Regions from separate parts of the Pelosinus baikalensis genome, predicted to be linked through region 1. Evidence: a T-box and tRNA genes for the amino acid it is inferred to sense, from the RefSeq annotation. Region 1 holds a T-box; the other holds one or more tRNA genes.
What was found. The T-box of region 1 lies ahead of serS (serine--tRNA ligase). A T-box ahead of a tRNA ligase gene usually reads a tRNA of that ligase, here a tRNA-Ser.

Region 1 (8,177 bases):
TCGCCTGATTGCATCGGGAGTAGCTTTTTCGGCTCAAGCTCCAACGAAAAGTTTATTTTCAACCCTATTTGGATTTATTCTGCCCCTACTACCTTTATTCTTAATCTGGTACTTCATTTTTAAGCGGATGGGAGGCGGTGGGCCTAACGCCATGTCTCTGGGAAAAAGTAAAGCGCATGAGATTAACGGTGAAATGATTGGTATTAAATTCAGTGATGTCGGTGGGGTCGGCGAAGCAGAAGTTGAGTTGCGGGAAATCATTGAATACCTGAAATATCCAGAGAAGTTTAGCAAAATGGGAGCGAAGCTGCCCAAAGGGGTGCTTCTTGCCGGTTCACCTGGAACAGGAAAAACGCTTCTTGCTAAGGCGACAGCGGGAGAGGCGGAAGTTCCATTTTTCTTTCTTACCGGTTCAAGTTTTGTTGAAATGTTTGTCGGGGTAGGAGCTGCAAGGGTACGAGATCTTTTCGAACAGGCACAAAAGAAGGCTCCCTGTATTATCTTTATTGACGAAATTGATGCCATTGGACAAGCACGGACGAGTGTAGCAGGGATAGGCGGAAACAGCGAACAGGAAAATACTCTGAATCAGTTGTTGGCGGAAATGGACGGATTTGCGGCTAATTCTGGTGTGGTCATCATGGCAGCTACCAATCGACCGGAAATCCTGGATGCTGCATTGATACGACCAGGTCGTTTTGACCGACAGATTCAAGTAAATTTACCTACTGAGCCAGGTCGTCTTGAAATTCTAACCATTCATACTCGCAGCATGCCCCTTGGCGGTGATGTAAATCTCGAACGTCTCGCTAAGATAACAGCTGGTTTTTCAGGAGCGGAATTAGCCAATCTTGCCAATGAAGCTGCCTTGTTAGCCATCCGGCAAGGGACTAAGACAATTTCTATGGCTGATTTTGATTTAGCTATTGAGCGGGTTGTAGCCGGGCTGCAGCGAAAAACGCCCCTTTCCGATGCGATTCGGTCTAAGGTTTCTTATCATGAGGTCGGCCACGCACTTACTGCTTATTATCTTCCTGGAACCGATCCGGTTCACAAAATCAGCATTATCCCAACTGCAAAAGGTGCGCTGGGCTATACCATGCAGATGCCGGAAGAAGATCGCTATCTTATCGGAGAGAATGAACTTAAGGCACGCATCGCCGTAATGCTTGGCGGAAGGGCGGCAGAACTCATTATTTTTCAGGAAGCCTCTACTGGTGCTTCCAATGACCTTGAACGTGCTACAGAAATGGCACGGCGTATGATTACTGAGTTCGGAATGTCCCTAAAGCTAGGACCGGTTCGCTATGCGAATACTACAGGGACCTATCTAAGAAGTGGGATTTCAGGACGAGAGGATTTAAGTCCTGCTACCATTTTACATATCGATCAAGAAATTCATCGGTTGCTGGATGAAGCACAAAATACAGCTAAGCAGATTCTCACCGAACACATTGCTGTATTACATGAGGTTGCAACGTTTTTAAAAGAGAAGGAAGTCATTTCAGGAGATGATCTTACCCGTATTGTAACTTCGATGTCTTAATCGGGTTCCAGTAAGATAACGCAGCTATAACGGAATCACTAGTAATGGCGAAAAATCCTGCGAGATATAAATGATTGCAGGATTTTTTGTATGTAAATTGTATATATAAATGTTATAGGGTAATACGGTATTTGCTATTCGCTTGGCCCCCTCTTTATTACCAGTAGCTCGTGTTTTGATCTTGGGGGGCACTATAAAGTTGAGCAAATAATCCATTATGAAAATTGGTAAATTAAAACTATACTTATCTAAGCCAGGTAGAGTTAGGTTACTAAAAGTAAGGGATTAGGGGTGGACACTATTTGTATTACATGCCGGATTATAAATAAAGAAGTAATACCACCAGGAGGGATTATCTACAAGAACAATTTTGTTATCCTACACCATTGTTTGGATATAAATATAGGCGGGTATTTCATTCTGTCACCAGTAAGGCATGTGGAGGGGTTGGAACAATTAGAACCAGAAGAGCTATCTCAAATAGCAAACCTTTCTAAGGCAATAATTGAAGTTCTTATTAAACAAAAAGACATTGATAGGGTTTACATACTTAGTTTAGGTGAAGAAACTAGTCATTTCCACTTTCACTTATTTCCAAGGTATAAGTGGATGCTGGATTTTCCATCTGAAGATATCTGTACAAACGATAAGATCGATGGAGGCAAGCTGTTTAGTTTTATCCGGAATAAATATAAAGTAGATAAGCAAGAGCTATTTGATAATAGGCTTTTGGAAATATTAAATAGCGTTAGGGAGTGGGCAGATTTATAAAATGAGGTGAATAGCTAGGACGATTCTATTAAGAATTTTCAAGTATAGTAATTCTATCATATATAGTTTCGATATCTTTTACGATAGTGGTATTCACGAAAATTAACATTTTTCTTGCAGTAAGTATATTAGATAATTCTCAAAAATTCAGTGAATATATTCTTGAATTATTTTGCAGAATAGTATAAAATGTATTAAATTACATTTGGAAATTTTAACATGATAAGTCAATGATAGGAAATGTAATAAATGCTCTGAATAAGAGAGTTGATGTTTGGTGCAAATCAACCAGAGGATATTATGAAATCCACCCTTGAGACGTTAGTGAGGAACTAAACCGGTTGCATTGGTTATCGTGCATAAAAGTGAGTTAGAGTATTTCTAACTAAACTAGGTGGTACCACGGAAGATTACCTTTCGTCCTTGATTGTTTTTGAGGATGAAGGGTTTTTTGTTTTTTTGAATGATATTAAACAGGAGGAGAGGTAATATGCTGGATATTAACTATATAAGAAATAATTCCGACCATGTTAAAAAGGCTGTAACCGATAAGTTAATGAACACGGACATTGACCGGCTTTTGGAGTTGGACATTCAAATTAGGGAGCTAACTACATTAGTGGATTCTTTACGAGCTGAAAGGAACAGTTTGTCAAAGCAAATTCGCGATATAACGGAAAATGAAGAGTGTGCCATCGTTGAAAAGGTCAAGGCGGTCAAAGGAAAATTATTGGGTCTAGAAGGCAATCTTTCTGTAATGAAAAAAGAATTTGATGATATAATGCTGACCGTCCCCAGTGTTCCAGCAATTGAAGTGCCTATCGGTAAGGATGAGGCAGATAATGTTGAAATTAGAAAGTGGGGGGAAATGCCTAAATTTGATTTTATTCCAAAGGATCATATTCAATTGACAGAAGCTCTTGATTTGGTGGATATACCCAGGGCAGTTAAGTTTGCAGGCAGCAGAGCGTACTTCTTAAAGAATGAGGGGGTATTGTTGGAAATGGCTATATGTCGATTTGTGATAGATCGACTTGTAGCAAAAGGGTTTACTCCAATGACTGTACCTTTGATGGTTAAAGAAAGTGCAATGCGGGGAACGGGATATTTTCCTATTGGTTATGAGCAGGCGTATAAGCTCCAGGAAGATGAATTGTTTCTTATTGGTACGTCTGAGGTTGCTCTTGTTTCTTACCACCAGAACGAAATATTAAACTATGATGAGCTGCCCAAAAAGTATGCTGGATATTCGACGTGCTTTCGACGTGAAGCTGGAACATATGGTAAAGACACAAGAGGCTTATACAGGGTACACCAGTTTCAAAAGGTAGAGCAGGTTATACTTTGCAGGGCTGACGATGCGCAAGCCGAACGTCTTCACTATGAGATACTGAACAATACTGAAGAGATACTCCAAGCTCTTGAACTTCCCTATAGGGTGGCTTTGGCTTGTACGGGGGAAATCGGGATTGGTCAAGTGAGAAAACACGAGGTCGAGACGTGGATGCCTAGTAGAAATGCCTACTGTGAAACACATTCTTGTTCGACGCTTAACGACTTTCAGGCAAGACGTTCAAATATCAAGTACCGAGATAAAGATGGTATGCTTCGGTTTGCCTATACTCTTAATAATACGGGCGTTGCTTCGCCAAGGATATTGATACCGCTACTTGAAGTGAATCAGAACGAGGATGGTAGTGTAAACATTCCAAAAGTACTTAGACCGTATATGAACAATCTTGAAAAAATTGTTCCCAAGAAATAGTCTAGCTTAGAGCGTATCACTGGTAACTAGCCTGAATCCATAGTAATTAGGATTCAGGCTAGTTTTTGCTTAGGAGGGGAAGGGGGCTTTATTTATTTTTATAAGAAACTGCCATAGAATTGAGAAGAATGTAAATGGATTGCAATAAAAGTTGATATTTCAACTAAAGAATTATATAGTTATAATTAGTGAAATAATAACTCAATTTAGTAATGGGGGAATTATTTATTAACAAATTGAAAAATGAGGTCTTACGGGAAGTTGGAATGCTTGCACGCTGCATTCAGTCTATTAGTGATATAAAATTCCGAGAAATAAAATTACAAAGAGGGCAATTTATTTTCCTGACTCGTATTTGCGAGTGCCCTGGTGTTAATCTGGTTGAACTTTCTAATATATTGAAAGTGGACAAAGCAACAACAACCAAGGCGGTTCAAAAGCTGATGGATGAGAACTATGTGCGAAGAGAACGTGGTAATGATGATAAACGGATGTGGCATCTTTTTCCGTCAGCAAAAGCTAAGGAGGCTTACTCCTATATCATTCAAGAAGAGAATCAGAATATTGAAAGCTGCTTTAATGGATTTAATTTAGAGGAAAAAGAAGCCGTATTTCAATTGTTAAAGAAAATGCGTGAAAATATTGAACAGGATTGGAAAGAACTAAAGAATTTCAAAGAAGAACGAGAATAAAGATGGTATATACAATATTCAATTGGGGGAATAGCTTTGAAAATTGTTGATTTACGTAGTGATACTTCTAATAGGCTAAAACTTACTAAATAGGGGGAATTATCATGAAGACGTATAAAGTTGCCGTTATTCCTGGTGATGGAATTGGGCCAGAAGTATTGGCCGAAGGTATAAAAGTATTGAAAGAAGTGGCAAAACTAGACGGAACATTTTCATTTGATTTTGTAACCTTTCCCTGGGGCTGCGAGTACTACCTTAAACATGGGAAAATGATGGACGATGCTGGCATGGAGTGTTTGCAGGAATTTGACGCCATCTATTTAGGGGCTGTTGGTTACCCCGGCGTTCCAGATCATATTTCTCTGTGGGATTTGTTGTTAAGGATCAGAAAAGGCTTTGATCAGTATATCAATTTGCGGCCGATTCAATTGTTAAAAGGTGCGCCTTGTCCTTTAAATGGTGTCCAGCCAGGCCAAATCGATATGCTTGTCGTTCGCGAAAACAGTGAAGGAGAATATGCAGGGGCAGGCGATTGGTTATTTAAGGGCAAACCTGAGGAAGTAGTTTTACAAACTGGGGTTTTCTCGCGTAAAGGAACAGAACGTGTTATCCGTTATGCTTATGAGTTAGCCCGGAAAACAGGAAAAACACTCACGAGCATTAGTAAAGCCAATGCTTTAAATTATTCCATGGTCTTTTGGGATCAGGTATTTGTAGAAGTTAGCAAAGAATATCCGGATGTAAAAACCTATTCCTATCTGGTTGATGCAGCCAGCATGTTTTTTGTAAAAGATCCTGGGCGCTTTCAGATTGTCGTGACCTCTAATCTTTTTGGCGATATACTTACCGATTTAGGAGCCGCCATTACTGGTGGTATGGGTCTGGCAGCCGGTGCAAATTTGAACCCAGAACGTAAATATCCTTCTATGTTTGAACCCATTCATGGCTCTGCGCCTGATATTGCTGGAAAAGCCATTGCCAATCCTATAGCTTCCATTTGGTCAGTTAGTCAAATGCTTGACTTTTTTGGACAGGAAGAATGGGGAAAAATCGTTTTAACAGCGATTGAACAAGTATTAGTTAAGAATGAATGCTTGACGCCGGATTTGGACGGAAAAGCTAAGACGAATGAAGTTGGTGATGCCGTTGTATCTGCCATTTGTGCCATGAAAAAGAATTAATTTAAATTGATTTTTATACGACCTCTTCTATATAGATACAATTTCTTACTATCAATAATTTCATGTTCTATTCGTTAGATGCCTAATTTTGGTGTCTATGGAAACGAATTTAGAGATACTCATGATGTCGGTATTAAAAGGAATAATTCTAGGGAAGGTGAAATGTATGGGGAATTTGCTCCCGTATGTTTTTTGCCATATAATAGTAGGAAAATAGGAAAATAGGAAAATAGGAAAATAGGAAAATAGGAAAATAGGAGGGAATAAAAATGGAGTGGTTCTTAGATTATGACGGTAAGCAATTTGGCCCGCTGACCGCGACTCAAGCAAGGAGCTATGCAAAAGCGAATTCTAATGGTCTAGCTTGGAGGGAAGGATTTCCTGAGTGGATTCCCATTGGAAAAATAGCTGAATTAGCGGCAGCATCATCTAATGCATCTGGTCCGCCAGCACGCAGTGTGCTTCCTCCGACTATACGTACTCGCACTTCTGATGAAGTGGACTATAAAATATTTGGCACTGAGATGCAGTTTGTCGAAGTGGAACTTGATCCTGGTGAAAGCGTGATAGCGGAAGCTGGAGCCATGATGTACAAAGACAGCGCCGTAGAAATGGATACTATTTTTGGCGATGGATCGGCTAAAAGCAGCCAAGGAGGCTTGTTTGATAAGCTAGTGGGTGCTGGTAAACGATTGCTGACAGGCGAGAGTCTGTTTATGACTGTTTTTACTCACCGTGGTTATAACAAAGCTAAAGTCGCTTTCGGCGCGCCCTATCCCGGCAACATCATACCGATGCATCTAGCGCAAATTGGCGGTTCTATAATTTGTCAGAAAGACAGTTTTTTATGTGCAGCAAAAGGTGTTTCAGTAGGGATTTATTTTCAACGTAAAATCATGACAGGATTGTTCGGCGGTGAAGGGTTTATCATGCAGAAACTTGAGGGCGATGGTCTCGCGTTTATGCATGCTGGTGGTACTATTGTCGAGCGTCAACTTCAGTCGGGTGAAGTATTACACGTTGATACTGGATGTATTGTAGCTTTTGAGCCTAGTGTTCAGTTCGATATTCAACAAGCGGGAAATATCAAGAGTGCTTTATTTGGTGGCGAAGGATTGTTCTTTGCCGTTTTACAAGGCCCAGGGAAAATTTGGCTGCAATCACTGCCCTTTTCTCGATTGGCTGGGCGGATGTTGGCAGCAGCGCCGCAGAGAGGCGGAAGTAGAGAGGAAGGAAGTGTGCTTGGCAAGGCTGTTCTAGGAGGCACCATACTTGGTGGTCTGGGCAGTTTCCTTGGCGGTGACGGTGAGTAATTTGTATCCATCTCGGCTTCCACCATTTTTTGCAGGGTTTTGTCAAACAGGTCCTTAAGCATCGATGAAATGTCGTCTCCTTTTTCTCAGCGAAAGTGAGTTAGTAAATACTTTTAAAGCGTTAACTGTCTTACGGCACGATAAAGTTCAATAGTAGTTACGTTATTCGTGCGTGCATCCCTTCCCTGAATGAAAATATGATTTTTCTTTCCTAAGCTATAGTAGTTGGCATTAGTCGGCCCAAATATAGCAACAGTAGGCGTTCCCACTGCTTGAGCAATATAGAGGGGGCCTGTATCACCGGAGATAAATGTACGTGCTTGTTTTGTTATGGCTCCTAGTTGCTTTAGATTGACTAATCCGGTAACATCGATGGGTTTGTGTCTCATTCCAGCTATTATCTTTTTAGTAAGAGGGCGATCGCTTTTAGCACCAAAGATTAGTATTGGCAACTGGTATGTGTCTACCAGCATATCTCCTAACCTTGCGAATTTATCTGTAGGCCAGCATTTATCTGGTTGACTTGTCGCAGGATTAAGTATAAAGAAACCTCTCTCCTTAAGACCGTGATTCGCCATAAATTCCATAGCAAATCGTTCGTCGCATAATGAAATCTGCATTTCCATTTCGGGCTCAGTCCTATGAATGCCGAATTCTTTTAGAACACTCAAATACCGTGAGAACACGGTAGGAAAATTTTCAGTCTTCACTTTAACATTAGCAAAGTATTCGGCATGCTCCGGAGGGTTGGGTAAACATAGTCGGTATTTAGCACCGCTGAGATAGCCTAGTAACCCACTTCTAAGCATTCCGTGCAGATCAATACTGACCTGAAACTTCTCCTTTCGTATTTGCTTAACGAAGGCCAGATTTTTTCTGACTAAAGCATGATAGTCGCCTGTTTTTTTT
Region 2 (8,177 bases), on a different contig from region 1:
ACTCTATTTCTGAATATGCCCAAATTATTAGTATTGCTGATGTCTATGAGCGTTTGATCGTGGGGATGCCACATCGCCTGCCGACGCCTGTGTATTATGCAGCTGCGATTTTAAGTAAAGCTGCAGGAGAGTATTTTAATCCGGTCATTGTTGACAAGTTTAACCAGAATGTTGCCATCTATCCGATTGGAAAGACGGTGCGGCTAAACAATCAGCAAAGTGGTGTAATTCTTGGTGTTGATCTAAAGAATAAAACTACGCCAGTTGTCCGCATTACGTCCAGTCAAGATGAGCAGGACATCGATCGAATTGTTGAACTTGATCTAATAAAAACGCCTGAACTTTTCATCGTCGATTTTGAAGAAATACCTCCAAGTTATTCGCAAGTTCATGCTGATCAGGCATATATTTCTCACATCAAAGAGTAGCAGGCATATCTTCAGCTACTCTTTTCTGACAGACTTATAATGGATATACCAATTTTAAAATTGCATCGTATGCAAAAAAGACGAAAACCTCCAATCCATCTTTAGCAATGAGATGAATTGGAGATTTTTCATAATTATTGATGATTGGAATAGATACTATTGATTTCAGCTTAGATAGTTAGTAGCAAAGATAAAAAAAATAATTTCGCTTGCAAATGACTCTTTATGGTTCCTTTTATCTTATTGCCACTCTGGTCTGCAACTTCTTTTTACAAGTCGAAGCTTTTCCTAGATCGGCTGAGAATGCTGTATTATATTTTACGTTTGGCAATTGACTTACGTACCTTGTTCATATTTTCGATGATTGTATCCTGTTGGCGGAGAAGCGATCCAATGTATAAAACATCGACAATGGCCAGGTGAATTAAGCGTGAGGCCATAGCTTCTGAACGGTAATTGATTTCTCTGCCCATACCATGAAGTGAAATATCGGCCAATTGGCTGAGAGGTGATCGTATATAACTAGTAATTGCAATGGTGGTAACATGATTGCTTTTTGCCATAGCAACAGCATCTAGTATATCACGATTAGCGCCAGTATGAGATACCGCAATAACTAAATCACCAGGTTGGAGCAAAGTGGCTGATGCGATTTGTAGATGTGGGTCAGAGTAAGCCCTTACGGAAATACCAAAGCGCATAAAACGGTGCTCAATGTCGGAAGCGATTACTGCCGATCCGCCTGAGCCGTAAACATCAATCCGACGTGTGTTGGTGATCGCTTGGATCGCATTTTCAATTGCTTCTTCGTCAATGATCTTAAGGGTATCTTGCAGACCTTCATTTATGCCTAAGAAAATCTTGTTAGTCATATTTCTGATGGAATCGGTAGGATCAACTTCTTTATAGACGGATTCTAAGGGAGTATATAAATCCCCGGCAAGGGCAATCTTCAATTCTTGGTACCCCGAAAAACCTAATTTTTTGCAAAGACGAAAAACAGTTGCTTCTGCATTCTTCGCAGCTTCCGCTAATTCCGTGATGGTCATATGTATGACTTCAGAAGGATTTTCCAGAATATAAGTTGCAGTTTTTTGTTCGGTCTTAGTTAAATCATTAAAACCACTGCGTATACGCGGTAAGCATGAATTCAAGGTGCTTTCCGTTCTTTCCATTTCTTAACCTCCAACCTTTGTGAGAAGAGAAAATTGGATTTTTATGTATCAATATTGTATCAGACACCTTAAAACCATGCAAGTTTGCTATTTGGTATAGTAATTCTTTTAATAAAAACTTGCAGAATTTTTTTTGAGATATTGCCTTTCCCCAAAAAAGAGTATATTATAATAAGTGAAAATATTTTTCAACAATTACATAAATTCAGATAATGAATTTCAGAAGATATATTATCTGATGTCTACCTCGTGGCCCACTTCTTCTATCAAGTTAAAAATGAGGGCCCGCGAAGGACTAAGTCCGGCAGCTATATGACTAAGATTCGGTGGACTTAAGAGATGAATCAAGCCTTTTTATAGAAGTTTGAATTTTCCCATTATAGTAGTGGTCCCATATATGAAATTATCAGCTAAAGGTATTTATATCCTTGATGATTGTTTCCTTTTTCGTTGGATTATCTACGGGAATGCTTCTTGATAAAATCGTTGCATCTATCCAGGCTGGTCTGGGTAATACATTAAGATTCATTGCAATTGTATTAGGCTTGGGAACCATGCTTGGTAAGTTAATGGAAGAATCGGGTGCTGCTGAACGGGTAGCACGTACGCTGATTAATCGCTTTGGTGAGAAAAATGTGCATTGGGCAATGATGTTTGTTGCTTTTATTGTTGGTTTGCCAACGGCTATCTTAGCTGGGCCTGTTTTTGCTACGTTTATTAGTAAAAAGATAAAAATTGCGCCGCCTCAAAGCATGACAAATACGTAAAAATTGGTCGTACTGATGAGGAGTTACCTGGGTTTGGCATTACGATCATTACGATTCTTTTTCCCGTATTTTTAATGCTGCTGTCAACTTTTGCTGATATTTATTTGGAAAAGGGTACTACTGCTCGTGGTTTTCTAAAGTATAAAAAGGCAAGATTGATTGCTTGTGTTACTCTTTAAGTGATTGTACATGAACAAGAAAGAAATGATCAAACCATTAGTTTGGATCATTTCTTTCTACTACTACTATATAGAAGATAAATGTGTTATAAAAGGGGAGGTTGTTAATATGAATACACAAAAGATTATTGGTGTAGATATTGGCACAACCGGTTGCCGAGCCGTTATATATCAGCAAGATGGTACGACGGTTGGCAGTAAATCTGTAGAATATCCATTATATACACCACAAGCTGCCTGGGCTGAACAAGATGCAGAAGAGATATTGCAAGGGGTGTTAGTCGTATTAAAAGAAGTTATCGCTGAGGCAAGATTAGCTCCCCATGATATTGCAGGAGTATGTTTTAGTTCTGTTATGCATAGCATGATTCCTGTAGATGCTGCTGGTCATCCTCTAGATCGTATGCAAACATGGGCTGATTCCCGTGGGCAGGACTACATTGAAAAAATAAAAGCATCTCATGATGCCGACTCTATATATTTTAAAACGGGTTGCCCAATTCATCCTATGTATCCTTTGTTTAAAATGATTTGGTTAAAAAATGAAAGAGCGGAGATTTTTTCTCGTGCGGTTAAGTTTATTGGAATTAAAGAATATATCTGTCATCACTTACTAGGCAAATATCTGGTAGATGAATCCATTGCATCTGCTACGGCTGTTTACAATATTCATGCTCGCACGTGGGATAAAGACTTACTTGATATGGTAGGAATTACAGCAGATAAATTATCAGAGATACTGCCTACCACTCATATTGAAAGGAGTATCAAACCGGAGATTGCTGCTATGCTAGGTTTAGCACCAGATACTGCTATCATTTTGGGCGCTAGTGATGGGGTTTTATCTACCTTAGGTTCAGGTGCTGTCAATCCTGGTCAAGTTACAGCTATGATTGGTACTAGTGGTGCTGTACGGATGATCACTAACAAACCACAGGCTGATGAAAAACAACGCACCTGGTGCTATAATTTAGCTGGTGATACCTGGGTTTTAGGTGGTGCACTTAGCAACGGTGGTGTAGCATTTCGGTGGGCTCGGGATAAATTTGCGACAACAGAACAGCGTGTTGCTGCAAATTTAGGGCTTGATACTTATGAAATTTTAGGTCGCTATGCAGAGCAAAAGCCTGCGGGTTGTGAGGGTTTAATTATGTTGCCTCATTTCTCTGGAGAACGGGCACCTTATTACAATGCCAATTCTCGAGGAGTATTATTTGGTCTTAACCTTAATCATGGTAAACGCCACTTGATTCGAGCAACGCTAGAAGGAATTATTTATGGGATGTTTAGTATTTTTAAATCCTTAGAAGAAGTTGCAGGAGCAGTAAATGAAATCCGGGTTGGGGGTAGCTTTACTCGTTCAAAAGTATGGGTTCAGATCATGGCAGATGTTTTTGGCCGAACCATTCATGTTCCCGGAGAACCAGAAGGATCAGCTTTTGGTGCTGCAGTTTTGGGTATGTATGCTTTAGGCATAATTGGTGACCTTAAAGAAGTGGAAAAGTTTATTACAATAAAAGAAACGTACAATCCTAATGAAGACAATAAAGAAATTTACCAGAAACTCTTTGGTATTTATGAAAGAATATACTGGAACCTGCAAAAGGAATATGAAGAAATAGCTGAAATTCAACGTAATTGGAAAAAATGAAGGCTGAGTAAAATGAGTTGAATTCTCTTTGTAAAAATAGTGTATAGTAGGCTCCTAGGGGTCTACAATACACTACTAAGAGTAATACCATCCATTGGGATTTTAATCCTTACATATTCTTGTTGACAATATTGTTGAGAAATGATATTATATTTCTTGCAGTCAAGTAATATAAATTTGACTGGTGTAAACACCTTGGAGAGATGTCCGAGCGGTTGAAGGAGCACGCCTGGAAAGCGTGTGTACGGGAAACTGTACCGAGGGTTCGAATCCCTCTCTCTCCGCCATAAAATTTTAATAGGGATGTCAGTAAGTACTGATAGTTGTTGGCGTAAAATTTAATATTTTAGCCATTTATTTATTTTAGAGTGGGGCCACAGCAAAAGTTGGGTCTTACGCAATGGGAACTCATGAACCCCGTCAGATCCGGAAGGAAGCAGCGGTAAGTGATAATTTTTATGTGCCGTGAGGTTGCCTGACTTTTGTTGTGGCCCGACGCTAAAATGATGAATGCAACCTAAGAAGCAACCAGATTTCTGGTTGCTTCTTAGTGTATTCTATGGAAGAAATGATCAGAGTGTTAGCCGCTCTTGACTTTACAACGATAGAAAAGCGAGCCTAACTGTAGTTTGCTCATCAAAGAAAAAGGGAAAGCTACTTTCGTGTAGAATACCATAAATGTTGTAAGGAGGTGTTGGGTAGATGGCTTATGTTGCGTTGTACCGCCAGTGGCGCCCACAGGATTTTGAAAATCTAGTAGGACAAAAGCATATTAGTGTTACTTTGAAAAATGCAATTGTATCGGGGAAAATTGCCCATGCTTATTTATTTTCGGGACCACGAGGTACAGGAAAAACAAGTACTGCCAAGATTTTGGCGAAATCTTTGAATTGCATACATGGTCCGACACCTGAGCCTTGTAATGTGTGCTTAAATTGTCAGTCGATTAATACTGGAACCTCTATGGATGTATTTGAAATTGATGCTGCCTCTAATCGGGGGATTGATGAAATTCGCGAACTTCGGGAGACTGTTAAGTTTGCGCCTGTAGATGGTCGGTATAAGGTATATATCATCGATGAAGTACATATGTTAACAACTGAGGCGTTTAATGCACTATTAAAGACATTAGAAGAACCGCCTGCCCATGTAGTGTTTATTCTGGCCACGACGGAAGCGCATAAAATTCCAGCGACAATTCATTCGCGTTGTCAACGTTATGATTTTAGACGTATCGATGCTGAAGCAATAGAAGGTCGCTTAACTGCAGTTGTTCAGCACGAAGGGCTAAATGTAGCACCAGATGCATTAAAGTTGATTGCTTCTCATGCAGATGGAGGGCTTCGGGATGCTCTAAGTATTCTTGACCAATGTACTACCATGGAAAATGGGATAATTACTGCAGAGAAGGTTCGACAATTATTAGGTCTTATCGGCCATGAGTGGGTATGGAGTATTACCGAAGCGTTGGCGGAACGTGATTTTAAAGCGGTATTGATGGCATTAGGAGAATTAATTGCACTAGGTAAAGAAGTACGTCAGATACTCTTAGAAGTGGCTTTATATATGAGAAGTATCATGCTATTCAAAGCTGCTCCTGATATTGATAGCATTGAATTATATGGAGATGATCGAAATGTATTAGCCAAGCATGGAGAACAGTTTAAGCATGATGAATTAATTGATATGATCAAGATATTAAATGAAGGTGCCAATGATGCAAAATGGGCGCCTGAGCCTCGAATTACAGCAGAGATGACCCTGTTGTCCCTTTGCCGTCGTTCAGCACAAGCAGATATGGCGAACTTGCTGGAACGAATAGCAATATTAGAAGAGAAAGTATCGGGGCAGTCCTTCCCACGAATAGAGCCCCCAATTATAAAACAAGTAGAAACTGTGCGTCCCCCTACCCCGGTAAAGCCGGTTGTTGTTCAACCCGTGAGTCCAAAGTCGATAGAAAAAGTTGAGGTAAAGCAGGAAATATCCCATGAGCAACCACAGACAGAACCCGTTGTGAGTAGCAGCTCGTCATCAAGCGATGTAAAAGAGATTTGGGACAATGTCCTTAAAGAATTGGTGGCAAGTGGTAAGCGTTCTGTACATGCCTGTGTTTCTCAAGGGAAATTGATAAGCTTGGATGATAAACAGGCTATTGTGCAGTTTGCAGCTGCTTTTCCTAAGGAACGTACTGAAAAAGAAGATTATCGAATTATGATAGAAAAAGTATTAACCCAATTTTGTGGAAAAACAGTGCAACTTTGTTGTATACTGGGAAGTGCAGCGGTAGCCCCAAAGGCAGCTGCTCTACCGCCTAAGGAGAAGCCGGTCACGACTGCACCGCCGCTGGAAGAAGAAGTTCACCCGGCTTTGCGTCAGGCTATACATATGTTTGGTGGTAAGGTTATAAAAAAAGAAGAATACAAGGGGGATTAAGATATGTTTGGGAATATGGGAAACATGGCTGGTATGATGAAGAAAATGCAAAAGCTGCAAGGTGAAATGAGTAAAATGCAAGAAGAACTTAAAACGCGTACCTTGGAAGCTACCGCAGGTGGCGGCGCAATAAAAGTAGTTATTACTGGTGAAAAACAAATTCAATCTTTGAAAATTGATCCCAGCGTAGTGGATGCAGAAGACATGGAGATGCTGGAAGACTTGGTGACAGCAGCCGTCAATGAGGCTATTAAAAAAGTCGACGATATGATGGCTCAAGAAATGGGAAAACTCACTGGTGGTATGAATCTGCCTTCTGGTTTATTTTAAACGATGCAATATATAGCACCATTGGCGAAATTGATAGAGCAGTTTCGCGCACTGCCGGGAATCGGTTCTAAATCAGCTGCACGTTTAGCGTATCATGTTTTAGAGATGGATAAATCTCGAGCAGAAAGCTTAGCTCAGGCGATTATAGAGGCCAAAGAGAAAATTGGTTATTGTGATGTTTGTTTTAATTTAACAGATTGTAATCCTTGTTCTATTTGTCGGGATGCTGGACGGGACGTCAGCATCGTGTGCGTGATGGAAGAACCGCGGGATGTAGCTGCTGTGGAACGTACGCGAGAATATCGCGGCAGGTATCATGTATTGCATGGACAGTTATCTCCTTTAGAAGGGGTTGGACCTAATGATATTAGAATAAAGGAATTGCTAACACGTATTGGAGAGGGAGAGATCCAAGAAGTGATTATGGCAACCAATCCGGATGTAGAAGGTGAGGCTACAGCAATGTATATTGCGAGGCTATTAAAACCTCTAGGGATAAAAGTCACCCGAATTGCTCATGGATTGCCAGTAGGTGGCGATTTGGAGTATGCTGATGAAGTGACTTTGTCCAAGGCTATGGAAAATCGCCGAGAAATGTAATGTTTAAATACTCCTGTTTTTGGTAAAAATAACCGTAAGACAGGAGGGGAATTATGAATATAATAGAAGCATTACAGAAAATACAAGATTATATTTATGGTAACGAAAATTTGGATGCCAAACCCTTGCCCTCTTTATCCATTGTGGTGGAAGAAGCCAGGCAAGAATGGTTAAATGCCCAGCATTATTATAATAGTGTTTCTGATCAAGATTTGGTTGACCATGCTGTTTATTTAATGCAGGCAGCTGAAAAGAAATATGTATACCTATTAAAAAAAGCTCGTCAAGAAGGTATTGTACGCTCTCCTTATACTGTTGCTGATAGTGATGAGTACAAAAAACAATAAAAATTCATTCTTAAAAAGACCAGAGTCTTCACTCTGGTCCTTCTTCGTGAAGGGAAAGTAAAATCACCTCTTCTTTATCATACTTGGACCAGAATGACAATATATTGTATTACAAATATATATTAGAAGAAAGGTGAGAACGAGAGATAGAAGAGAGTGGGATTATAAGTTATAATAAGGTGTTAGTAAAGAGTTTAAGACGTGTGAAAAGAAACAGTAAGAGGGGGAGGGTGTGCTATGCTTGGTGGATTTGGAGAATTTAATGTA

Region 2: it has a tRNA-Ser gene. The T-box ahead of serS (serine--tRNA ligase) is inferred to sense a tRNA for this amino acid. The anticodon was not compared.

What each region holds. Positions count from the first base shown of each region.
Region 1 is NZ_JAJHJB010000009.1:61,217-69,393, reverse strand. Features, by position in the region: gene ftsH (ATP-dependent zinc metalloprotease FtsH) at 1-1,546, shown strand, start outside; gene LMF89_RS08715 (HIT family protein) at 1,838-2,317, shown strand; T-box leader at 2,539-2,745, shown strand; gene serS (serine--tRNA ligase) at 2,808-4,082, shown strand; gene LMF89_RS08705 (MarR family winged helix-turn-helix transcriptional regulator) at 4,349-4,774, shown strand; gene LMF89_RS08700 (tartrate dehydrogenase) at 4,879-5,955, shown strand; gene LMF89_RS08695 (TIGR00266 family protein) at 6,225-7,268, shown strand; gene LMF89_RS08690 (glycosyltransferase family 9 protein) at 7,382-8,177, opposite strand, start outside.
Region 2 is NZ_JAJHJB010000019.1:94,213-102,389, forward strand. Features, by position in the region: gene LMF89_RS14375 (HD-GYP domain-containing protein) at 1-428, shown strand, start outside; gene LMF89_RS14380 (MurR/RpiR family transcriptional regulator) at 740-1,603, opposite strand; gene LMF89_RS14385 (GntT/GntP/DsdX family permease) at 2,035-2,370, shown strand; gene LMF89_RS14390 (hypothetical protein) at 2,424-2,549, shown strand; gene LMF89_RS14395 (gluconokinase) at 2,659-4,200, shown strand; tRNA gene LMF89_RS14400 (tRNA-Ser) at 4,398-4,487, shown strand; RNA gene ffs (signal recognition particle sRNA large type) at 4,522-4,730, shown strand; gene dnaX (DNA polymerase III subunit gamma/tau) at 4,903-6,633, shown strand; gene LMF89_RS14415 (YbaB/EbfC family nucleoid-associated protein) at 6,637-6,963, shown strand; gene recR (recombination mediator RecR) at 6,967-7,563, shown strand; gene LMF89_RS14425 (DUF2508 family protein) at 7,617-7,910, shown strand; gene LMF89_RS14430 (pro-sigmaK processing inhibitor BofA family protein) at 8,148-8,177, shown strand, end outside.